2 regions of the Cobetia sp. SIMBA_158 genome follow, and region 2 is predicted to be linked to the other one. Evidence: predicted binding sites of a transcription regulator. Region 2 holds the regulator's gene; the other holds the start of a gene.
The links. The regulator FNR, encoded in region 2, switches genes on or off when oxygen is low (the NO sensors DNR and NnrR bind a similar motif). The targets are predictions, from matches to a motif close to TTGATNTANATCAA.

Region 1 (5,774 bases), on a different contig from region 2:
CTGGAACTCGGCTTCGCCAAGGCACGTGCGCGTGGCCTCGCCGTCATCAAGATCCAGCATTGCCACAATCGGCAGCTGATCATGGGTTATCTGGCGCGCCTTGCGGGGCGCGGCATGAATGTCACCGCCTTCTGGCGCAACGCCCAGGACGTGGACGAGGCGGTCGGCTGCCCCATGATCGAGCAGGTCGTGGGCTTCAGAGCCAACAGCTCGGTCCCCGAGATACGGGTCTATGCCGTGCGTGAAGTGCCAGAAGAAAATGAGCCCAATGATGGCATCACGCTGGTGATGGCCAACCATGTCGACCTGCTGCCATCCCTTCGCTCCGACTATGACGTCGACCTGCTGGCCTGTCATGAAGAGTCGAAGCTGCTCGCCTGTCGCCAACGAGCCATGCAGGAAGGCATCGAGGTGGATGACGAACTCTGGTCACGCCTGAAAGCACTCTCGACACGCCTGCTGGTCGAGGCAACGGAAGATTCTCGCAGTGGTGCCGGCGCCGGTTCCACCGACAACGACTGACCTCTCGCCTCTCAATACGTCCCATCATTCCATGATCCGCCGCTCTTGCGCCGGCGGGTCATGGAGTGCGCCATCGAAAGATTCTCGAGGAATACCCATGGTTCATCCCGTCAAGACCGATCTTTTTGCTTCTCGTGCACCCCTGTCATGGGCGAGTGTCGGCAATGGCATCCTGTTCACTGCCCAGATTCCGATCGATGCCGCCGGCAATGTCGTGGAGGGCGGGATTGCTGCCCAGACCCGCCAGACGCTGGATAATCTGATTCATACCCTGGAATGCGCCGGTGGTGACGCCTCCTCGCTGACTCAGGTGCTGATCTATGTGACTGATCGCGAGCACCTGGCGACAGTGAATAGCCTCTATGCAGAATATGTGCGTGAGCCCTATCCCAATCGGGCTGCCATCATCGTCTCCGGGTTTGCACGCGAAGAGATGCTGGTCGAGATGGTCGCCTACGCCGCACTGGAGGTTGATGTCTAAAGTCGCCGTGATGCGGGTGAGGGAGTGACCCGTCACATTTGCGCCCTGCATTGACTGGTCATTGAGGCCCATCGGTTCACCAAGCCCTCAGGCCAACAAGAAAGACGCCGGAGCATTCGCTGCTCCGGCGTCTTTTTGTGTCTACGTCATGCCTTCTTTCACTGCTGTCAGGGCGTAAGGCCCGCGGCCTGCATGAAGCGACGCAGTGCCAGAGAGACGAGTCCCAGCGCGCTAACGCTGCCTCCCCAGATCACCACCAGCCAGCCGATCTTGCTGAGCCAGCTGGCCGGGCGCGCGAGCGTCCCGGATGGCTCGTCGTCGAGTCTGGCTGTGGGGGCATGCAGTGGCGCTGAATGTGTCTCGCGTGTCGGGGATGTCATGTCAGCACCTCTCAATGGTAGCCATCGGTATGACGGACCTTGCCCTTGAACACGAAGTAGCTCCACGCCGTATACACCAGGATGATCGGCAGGATGAAGAGCGTGCCGACGAGGGCAAAGCCCTGGCTTTGTGGCGGAGAGGCCGCTTCCCAGATCGTCACATGACCGGGAATGATGTCAGGCCACATGCTGATGCCGAAACCGCTGTAGCCCAGGAAGATCAAGGCCAGCACCAGCAGGAAAGGCTGGGCATGATATTCAAGGGCGACGGCGCGGATCAGCGCATAACCGGCCAGCACTACCAGCACTGGCACCGGCAGGAACCAGAACAGCTGCGGCAGCGTGAACCAGCGTTCGGCGATGGCGGGGTGTGCCAGCGGTGTCCACAGACTGACGGCCGCGATCATGATCAATACCCACAGCGTCAGCGGGCGCGTCAGGGCAAACATGCGTGCCTGGAGAATGCCTTCGGTCTTCATGATCAGCCAGGTGCTGCCGAGAAGCGCATAGGTGAACAGCAGCGCCACACCGCAGAACAGCGGGAAGGGTGACAGCCAGTCCAGCGAACCGCCGCTGAAGTGAACCCCACCGAAGGCGATGCCCTGGATGTAGCCTCCCAGTGCGACGCCTTGACTGAAGGTGGCCAGCACCGAGCCGCCCACGAAGGCCTTGTCCCACCAGTGGCGACTCGCGTCCGAGGCCTTGAAGCGAAATTCGAAGGCGACACCGCGGAAGATGAGGCCGATCAACATGGCGACAAGAGGAATGCTCAGGGCTTCCAGCAAGACGGCGTAGGCCAGCGGGAAGGCCGCGAACAGCCCCGCGCCGCCCAGCACCAGCCATGTCTCGTTGCCATCCCACACGGGCGCCACGGTATTCATCATCACATCGCGGTCCACCTTTTCCTCCACCCACGGGAAGAGAATGCCGATGCCCAGATCAAAGCCGTCCATGATCACGTACATCATCAGGCCGAACAGGATGATGCCTGCCCAGATGACAGAAAGGTCGATACCCATAGCGTTCATCGCTCCGGTCAGTGAGTGGTGCCGTCGAGAGATTCCTCGATGGCCGACAGTGGGCGGGATGGCGTGCGTGGCTTGCCGGGGCCGCCGCTGGGGGCGTGGCTGTCATCACCCTCAGGCCCTTTCTTGATCAGCTTGAAGATGTAGTTGATCCCCGTGCCGAAGACGATGAAGTAGACCGTGACAAAGGCTGTCAGGCTGATGCTGAGGTGAACGGCACTGTGGGCAGAGACGGCATCTTCCGTTCTCATCAAGCCGTAGATCACCCACGGCTGGCGGCCGACTTCGGTGGTGAACCAGCCTGCGAGTATCGCGATCAGCCCGGCCGGCCCCATGGCGACGGCCAGCCTCAGCCAGCGCCGCGAGGTGAAGAGCCTGCCCTTGCGGGCCAGATAGACACCCGAGAGGCCGAGCAGAATCATCGCAAGGCCCAGGCCGACCATCAGGCGGAAGCTCCAGAACACGACGGTCGAATTGGGGCGGTCGGCGGCGGGGAAGTCCTTGAGCGCCGGCACCTGTTTGTCGATGTCATGCATCAACAGCAGGCTGCCGAGGGCCGGAATCTCGAGCGCAAATCGCGTCTCTTCGCGCTGCATGTCGGGCACACCGAACAGGATCAACGGCGTCGGTTCCCCATGGCTGTTGTCCCAATGGCCTTCGATGGCCGCGATCTTGGCCGGTTGGTGCTTGAGCGTATTCAGGCCATGCATGTCGCCGACGAAGGCCTGCAGCGGGGCGGTCACCATCAACATCAGCACCGCCATGACGAGCATCTTGCGCACTTCCGGGGTATCGCGCTTCTTGAGCAGCAACCAGGCGGCGGAGGCAGCGACGAACAGCGAGGTGCTCAGGAAGGAGGCCAGTGCCATGTGGGCCAGGCGATAGGGGAAGGAGGGATTGAAGACGATCGCGAGCCAGTCGACCGGCACGACGATGCCATCGATGACCTCATGCCCCTGAGGGGTCTGCATCCAGCTGTTGGACGACAGGATCCAGAACATCGAGACCAGGGTGCCGAGCGCCACCATGCAGGTCGAGAAGAAGTGCAGGCCGCGGCCGACGCGATTCCAGCCAAATAGCATCACGCCGAGGAAGCCGGCTTCGAGGAAGAAGGCGGTCAGCACTTCATAGGTCAGCAGTGGCCCGGTCACGCTGCCGGCAAAGGCCGAGAAACCGCTCCAATGCGTGCCGAACTGGTAGGCCATGACCAGCCCTGACACCACGCCCATCGCGAAGTTGACCGCGAAAATCTTCGACCAGAAATGATAGAGGTTGCGGTAGACCTGTGTGCCCGTCTTCAACCACATGCCTTCCAGCACCGCCAGATAGCTGGCGAGGCCAATGGTGATGGCCGGGAAGATGATGTGAAACGAGATGGTGAAGGCGAACTGTATCCTGGCCAGGTCGATGGCCTCGGTGCCGAACATGGCAATGTCTCCTGAGTAGGCGGCAAGGGGGACGGCCCTGCCTGAATCTTCGCCGCTACTCTAGGGAGCCACCGGAAGCCATAACAGGCTCAGTTGTGCGAGAAAAAACCATATCAGTTGCGAGCTGAATCTTGGTCAGTCGTTAAATGCCCGTGAGCCAGTCAGCCGGCCAGCCAGGTGGTATGGCGAGAATCCAGCAAGGCGAGTCGGGCAGGAGGGCGCACTCTGATTCATGTCAGCACTATGACGGGGTCAGGCGCGTGCCACATCGCCCTTGGCGGCAGGCCCCGCCATGGCGGGCTCTTGCGCACCCTGCTAGGGCTCTTGCGCACCCTGCTAGGGCACGCGTGCGGCATCAAGGCATGCAGCCAGGGTGCGCAACAAGGTGCGACATCCAGATGTGGCAAGCGGCTGGCGCGCAAGTGACATGTGCCGCAAAAGGCTGTTTTCGCCCCCGCGGATGACGAGTGAAGACTGTGTGGCAAGGCGGCCACAAGGGCTGCGGCATTTGCGCGCATATACTCGAGGCACTCCTCGTACCTCGCATGCAGCCTGAGCGGTCCGCGTTTCAGGCTGCCTTGAGCAATTCACCCAATGTCTGCATGGCGCGCTCTGACGCCGCATCCCATGGGTGGCCGTAGCTCAAGCGAATGCAATGCTTGAAGCCCTGGGTGGCCGAGAAGATAGGCCCCGGCGCTAGGCTGATGCCGTGGGCCAACGCCTGCTGGAACAGGGCCAGCGAGTCGATGTGCTCGGGAAGCTCGCACCACAGGAAATACCCCCCGTGGGGGTGGGTCACGCGAGTGTCTTCGGGGAAGTAGCGATCAATGGCTGCCAGCATGGCTGTCTGCTGGGTTTCGAGCGCCAGACGTAGCTTGCGCAGGTGGCGGTCGTAGCCGCCATGCTGAAGGTAGTCGGCCAGGGCCACTTGGGCGGGCAGCGATGGCGAGATGGTCGTCATCAGCTTGAGGCGCGAAATCTCCCGGGTATGCCGCCCCGCGGATATCCAGCCCACCCGATAGCCCGGTGCCAGGCACTTGGAGAACGACCCGCAATGCATCACCAGACCTTCGACATCCAGCGCCTTGACGGGTTGCGGGGGCGACACCTCGGCACGTTGATCGAAATACAGTTCCGCGTAGACATCATCCTCCAGCATCGGTAGCTGATGACGGCAGAGCAGCGCATACAGTTCGGCCTTGCGTGCATCGCTCAGGCTGGCCCCCAGCGGATTCTGCAGATGACTCATGAACCAGCAGGCCTTGATGGGCAGCGTCTCCAGACGATTCTCGAGTACCTCGAGATCAATCCCGTCGCGTGGGTGTACCGGAATTTCCACCGCGCGCAGCTTGAGCCGCTCAAGCACCTGAAGCGTGGCATAGAAGGCCGGCGCCTCGATGGCGACAAGGTCCCCGGGCTGGGTGACACATTGCAGGCCAAGATTGAGCGCCTCCATGGCGCCATTGGTGATCACCAGCTCCTCCGTCGGCAGCTGCATGCCGTTGACCATGTAGCGCTGAGCGATCTGTCGGCACAGGTCAGGATGGCCTGTGGTCATGTCGGAGATCACGGCATGCGATGACAGCTGGCGCAGCCCGCGTGTCATGCTGGTCGCAAGCCGCGCGAGGGGGAAGAGCTCCGGGCTCGGGAAGGCAGACCCGAAGGGGACGGTGTCGTTGTCGCGCAGTGAGCCCAGCACTGAGAATACCAGTTCACTGACTGCGACATCGGAAGGGGCTTGCTGCTGCAGGGCGACATGCGGCTCATCGAGTATCCGCGAGGCATTGTCACGCACGAAATACCCCGAGCGCGGCCGCGCACTGATCAGGCCCTGATTCTCCAGCAGGTAATACGCCTGAAAGACGGTAGAGGGGCTGATGCCATGCGCCTTGCTGGCCTGACGCACCGACGGCACGCGCTCACCCGGCGCGAGAATGCC
Region 2 (5,774 bases):
GCCATGTGTATTTCCCGGGCATCAAGGGCGCAGACGGACGGCCGATCTTCTTCAAGCTGGTGCGTTCCAGCACCCCGCCGGGCGAGCCGATCAAGCGCATCTCCACGCGCCGCCCCTACGATGCACCCTACGCCTCCTACACCGCCGATGAGCGCGCGAGCATGCCCCACGATGACGCCGGGCGCCCGCGGGTCTATTACCGTCTGTGGCAGGAGCGCGCGACGATCCTGGCCAAGAATCATCTGCCCTATGCGCTCGATGATGCTCGCTTCAAGCGCTGGCGGGCGCTGTTCCTGACACCGGATTACCCGGTGGATGACCTGCCGGATTACGACCTCAGGACGGCCTCGAATCCTTTCCTGACCTTCGAGGCCATCCCGGCCGAGTCACGCTATCGCTTCATGCTGGATGAGTCGCAGAACACCATCATGGGCTTCATCAAGGGGCCGGTCTGTCGCGGGCAGGTCGCGGTGGATGTGATCAATGATCACTTCTGGGTCGGTTTCACTGACCCGAAGATGTTCAGCCACCCGGAAGTGGAACGCACCCTGGCCGAGGAAGGAAAGAATCTCAGCCTGCCCGCCGAGCAGAGCAGCAATGCGTTGCCGATCAGCTCCTGGGTCAAGTTCGAGAGCAAGCAGGCCGCCTACCTCAAGGCCAAGCAGCGCCTGATGTCCCAGGCCTATCTCGATGGCGATCTGCGCCTGGATGAGCGAGTGCTGTGGGACGGCAGCGGCTGGGCCGACGGCCCCGGCCAGGGGCGTAACCCCAACGCGGCCCTGACCATCTATCGTCACTTCGACAATGCAGCGGTGATGAAGGGGCTGGTCGGTGGCGTGCCCAAGACGGGCTGGATCATCGATTACCCGATGCTGGAGCGCATCCACTATCTGCTGGTCGCCGGCTTCGATGTCTACGGCAATCTCGGCCATCAGCTGGTCACCCGTCTGTACATGGACTTCCTGCGCATGGAAGGCGAGAACAACCTGCTGGTGCTGTTGCCGGCAGGTGAGCGCCAGGCGGTGCATGACAGCTGGTATCGCGACGTCAGCCCCGGCCTTGGCGAGCTGCTGTTCAAGAAGCCGCCGCAGTTCGATGCGCCCAGTGGCATCGTCTGGACACCGCAGGAGCTGTCATCCCCGAACCAGGCTCGCCTTGGTCTGATGCGGCGCATGCAGGAGCGCCTCGCACCGGAACTCGGTCATGAGCGTAGTCTGAGCAATGTCGAGGATGAGCATGTGCGACATGAGCTGCAGGCCCTCGCTGCGGTGCAGGGAGTCTCGGCCAGCCTGATGCCGGAGGTGACGATCGTCGCGCTGGAGGATGGCACTGATGACTCGCCGCGCCTTTACAGCGTGCTGCGCAATTCCGCCCACGCCAACATCACCAGTCTGTTCGATGAGGAGGAAAATCGCCGTCCTGAGGAAGACACTCTCGATGTCTTGCGGGGCGTGGCGGGCGATTACCCGAATGCCTTCTGGCGTCTGACGCCTGACACCCTGACGGGGCTGGCAGAGCGGGTGGCGGCACTCGAGAGCGAAGAGGACTATCGCGCCCTGCAGGCCGATATCGGGGTGCGCCGGACTGATCCGCGCTTCTGGGAGTTTTCCGACAGCGTGCTGCGCACCAACTATGCTGATCGCCCTGTCGAAGCGGGCCTGCTGGACTATAACCGCCTCGAGAACCGCTGATCGCCAGCGAAGGCCGAGACAAGGCCTATTGTCATGACTGTCTGGGCTGCCAGGACTGTCAGGGTTGTCAGGACGACTGACGACTGGCCTGACAGAAAGAAGAAGCCCGCCACGCAAATTGCGTGGCGGGCTTCTGTCTTGTGTGGTGCCGACATGGCGCCCTGGCGGCGGATCAGCGCAGTGTCGCTCAGCGTGATGTGCTGTCAGCAGGCGTCATCAGCGACCGCCCTGACACTCGCCTTCGGCCAGTTCGATCAGGCCATCCAGATGCAGGATATGCACCTCGCGGGCACGAATGTCGACCAGCCCCTGGGTCTGGAAGCGGGTCAGGATACGGCTGATGGTTTCGACGGCAAGCCCCAGATAGTTGCCGATATCGGCGCGTGCCATCGAGAGGCGGAAGCTGTACGGCGAATAGCCACGACGACGGAAGCGCTGTGACAGGTTGACCAGGAAGCTCGCCAGCCGCTCATCGGCTGTCTTGCGCGACAGCAGCATCATCATGCGGCGATCTTCGTGCAACTCCTTGCTCAGGCTCTTGAACAGCTGGGTTCTCAGTTCCGGCATCTGCTCCGAGAGCGCATTGAGGCGGTCGAAGGGAATCTCGCAGACGGTGGTGGTCTCCAGCGCCACGGCGGTGCCGGGATAGCAATTGCTGTCGATGGCATCGAGCCCGGCCAGCTCGCTGGGCAGGTAGAAGCCGGTCAGCTGCTCCATGCCGCTGTTTTCATTGGTGATCTGCTTGAGACTTCCGGAGCGCACCGTGAAGACGCAATCGAAGGCATCGCCCTGGGTGAAGAGCACTTCCCCTTTTCTGAGTGGCGCGCGACGGCGGATGATGGCGTCAAACTGGTCGATATCTTCCATGTTCAGTGCCAGTGGCAGGCACAGTGAACTCAGCGAACAGGTCTGGCAGCGGGCTTCATGGGCGCGCAAGCGGTGTGATGCCTGTGCATTGGCCGTCATGGTGACTCTCCTGAGGAATGTCACCGCTACCCCTGGGGCAGGGCAGCGGAGGGGTCTTTCGGGCGCAACGAATGGTGGGGCGGGGCCTTGTCGCCCGCCGCTACCCTGCTCAGCCGATGTGATTCGAGCGGCCAGAGTCTGAGCGCTCATCGGCTGGGGCAGTGCAATTTCGTGGCGCCATAATATTAGATTTTATTAATTCATTATCCTGCCCAACCCATGGGCGTTGCAAGGTGTGTGAACTTTAGGCCTGGTTGGCCCCGCATGACCATACCGCGACGACCTGCCTCAGCCAGCTGCGCCGAGCAGCAGGATCAGTGCGCCGGCCAGCGTCGCCAGTGCCAGTATGCCCCAGGCACGTGGCGCTGGCGTGTCAGGCTGACGTACGCCGTTGATGCGATGTTCCTGCATGGGGCCATCGCCTTCGCGCTCGTCGCTGTCAGCGCTGGCGGCGCGCGAAAGGCTGCCCAGTGCCAGCATGGCGAACAGCACCAGGCTGCCCAGCGTGAGGGCCAGCACCCAGAGATTCCAGAACAGGGGGAGTCCAGTTGTCTCCAGCAGATTCATGTCGTGTCTCCTGAGCGGTGTCCTGTCATGGGTCGCGGCTGGCGATGTCGCTCGCGGGGGCGGCCTGCTGCAGGTAGGCGAGCAGCGCCGTGATTTCGGCAGTGCCACGCACGTCATTGGGGGCGGCGAGAATCTCGTCTTCCGCGTAGGGCACGCCCAGGCCTTGCAGGGCTCGCATGCGGGCCGCGATGCCTTCGCCGCTCAACGCCCGCTCGAACAGCCACGGGTAGGTGGGCATCGCTGAGCCCGGCACCTGACTGCGCGGGTCATTCAGATGCAGACGCTGCCAGGCATCGTCATGTTGCGCAGGCAGCTGGCTCAAATCCGTCCCCCAGCGCTCTACGCCCCACAGCGAAGGGCGGTCGTAATAGCGCTCCCGGGCGATCGTCGCATCGCCGTGGCGCGCCGTATCGCCCGGTAGATCGCGCACCATGCGTGTATGGCACTGCTGACAGCCCTCGCGTTGGTAGATGCGCTGACCCTCCAGCGCCAGGGCGCTCAGCGGTTTGAGGTCTTCGGGTGCGCTGGCGAGGCTGGGGTGAGCCCCGAGCGGTACCAGCTGGGCGAGGGCGCCGAGGCTCATGGTGAGCAGGCATAGTGCCGTCATCAGGCCGGCGTGACGTTCGAGCAGGACATGTCTCATGCGTAGTGCCCTCCCGAGGATGTGGCAGGGGGCGTGGTAGAGGGGGACGCAGAGTGCATGGCAGGTTCTGATGATGCCTTCCGCGAGCCGGAGTTCAGGCGTTGTCGCTCATGAGCGGCTTGGCGTTCGCTCTTTTGATCAGCCAGGGTGCGCGTCACGTTGAGGAGCATCAGCAGCAAGCCGAGCGCCCAGCAGGCGAGCCCGCCCAGCGAGATCATCATCGGCATGCGGGCCGCTTCCAGCACCTCGCTCAAGGTGTATAGCGGCCTGCCGTCATCTGCCAGCACATGCCACATGCTGCCTTGAAGCAGCGTGGTGGCCCAGCTGGCGGCAATGCACAGCAGGGTGCCGATGATGGCCAGCAGGGCATGAGTCTTGAGTAGCGCGAGGGAGCGCATCGGGGGCAGCAGGTGGTAGGCCATCACGATGGCGACTGTCGCGACTACCCCCAGGCTTGCTGCCGGCGACAGACTGTTGGCGGCACTGAAGGTCAGGGCGTTGATTGTCGGCAATGACAGCAGGCTGTATTCAAGAATCGCAAGGGCGAAGCTGATCAGAGCTGCCGCCAGCAGGCAGTTAAGCGGATCCCGGCGCAATGAGTGCCAATCCTCCTTGAGTGTCATCAGGCCATTGAGGCTGAGTGCCAGCCCCGGCGCCAGCAGCAGGATGCCCATCGCCATGCCCAGCGTCTGGCTCCAGGCCGGCAGGGCGCTCGCGAACAGTAGCGGAGCACCTCCCCATGTCACCAGCAGCACCAGCATCCAGAAGCTGGTGGCGGCCAGCCGATGCGAGTAGAGCGGCAGCTGTGAGCAGCTCGTCACCATGTGATGGAGCAAGGCAATGACGCCGAATGCGAACATGCCGCCGGGGAGTGGCCCGGCCTGCCAGCGCTGAATCAGTGCCTCGAGGCTGCCCGTGAAGAGCGGTATCGATTCCAGCAGGCCGATCGGCACGCTGAGCGAGATCAACACATGCTGTATCAACACCAGCATCAGGCCGGCGATGAAGTACCAGCAGGCCACCGGCAGGCGGCGCAGCGTGCGCTGCTCCAGCACCGTGAAGAAGACCCACGCCACGGCCAGCCAGACGAGGGTCATCAGGAGATCGACGAGCCAGGGCGCTTCGGCCATGTATTGGCCCGAGGAGTAGCCTGCGACAATCGCCAGTGCGCCGAGCGCGACCACGGCCTGCCAGCCGAGGAAGGTGAAATGCATCAGTTTGAGCGTGAAGGGGGGCAGTGCGATATCCGGTATCGCCGTCTCGGCGTCCGTGCGTGATTCGCGTTGCAGGACACTGTGCATGGCGATGGAGTAGCCGCCGGCGATCACTGCCGAGCCGCCCAGACCGAAGAGCAGCAGGTGGTGCTGCAAGGGAGCGAGGCGGCCGTAGCTAAGCCAGGCCACTTCCGGCCCCAGCGAGGGCCATAGCCAGATGAGGTTGAGCCACACCGCCAGACAGAGGCTGAGCAGGCCCCAGATGACGGCCATGCGAGCGAAATCATGGTTTACGTGATGATGATGGTTCACGCGGGGATGGCAGGCCGAAGCCTCAAGAGCTGTACGCATATCACGACCTCGTCGGCAGTGGGCGAAAGCGCAGTGCTGGTGGTGACGGTGCTGGAAGCGGCGCTGCGGGAGCGGCCAGGTCATCGACGCCCCTGTCAGGGCGGCAGGGCTGGCGCTGACCGATATCACGCGCGACCATGACCGACTGACAGGCCATCCCTCGCGCTGGAATGCAGCGTTTACCCTTCATCGGTTCCAGCGTTGTCTGGCGCGAGCCGTACGAGATCAACAGGAGAATTTCGCTTGCCCGCCGTCACTTCATCATCGGACGAAGATGCCAATGCGTCCAATACGGCTGAGGTTCCCAGCCCTTACGCCGAGGAAGGCTTTCGTGTCGCCAGC

Region 1: a site for FNR is predicted at 4,061-4,074, ahead of R2R70_RS05705 (cytochrome ubiquinol oxidase subunit I). Genes of this name have one in related genera too.

What each region holds. Positions count from the first base shown of each region.
Region 1 covers NZ_JAWJYL010000002.1:410,438-416,211, reverse strand. The annotation lists gene R2R70_RS05725 (DUF3726 domain-containing protein) at 1-522, shown strand, start outside; gene R2R70_RS05720 (RidA family protein) at 620-1,003, shown strand; gene R2R70_RS05715 (DUF2474 domain-containing protein) at 1,171-1,383, opposite strand; gene cydB (cytochrome d ubiquinol oxidase subunit II) at 1,395-2,402, opposite strand; gene R2R70_RS05705 (cytochrome ubiquinol oxidase subunit I) at 2,420-3,835, opposite strand; gene R2R70_RS05700 (PLP-dependent aminotransferase family protein) at 4,404-5,774, opposite strand, start outside.
Region 2 covers NZ_JAWJYL010000017.1:68,306-74,079, forward strand. The annotation lists gene R2R70_RS17730 (fatty acid cis/trans isomerase) at 1-1,691, shown strand, start outside; gene fnr (fumarate/nitrate reduction transcriptional regulator Fnr) at 1,908-2,657, opposite strand; gene R2R70_RS17740 (hypothetical protein) at 2,946-3,224, opposite strand; gene R2R70_RS17745 (cbb3-type cytochrome c oxidase subunit II) at 3,250-3,867, opposite strand; gene R2R70_RS17750 (cbb3-type cytochrome c oxidase subunit I) at 3,864-5,354, opposite strand; gene R2R70_RS17755 (alpha/beta family hydrolase) at 5,676-5,774, shown strand, end outside.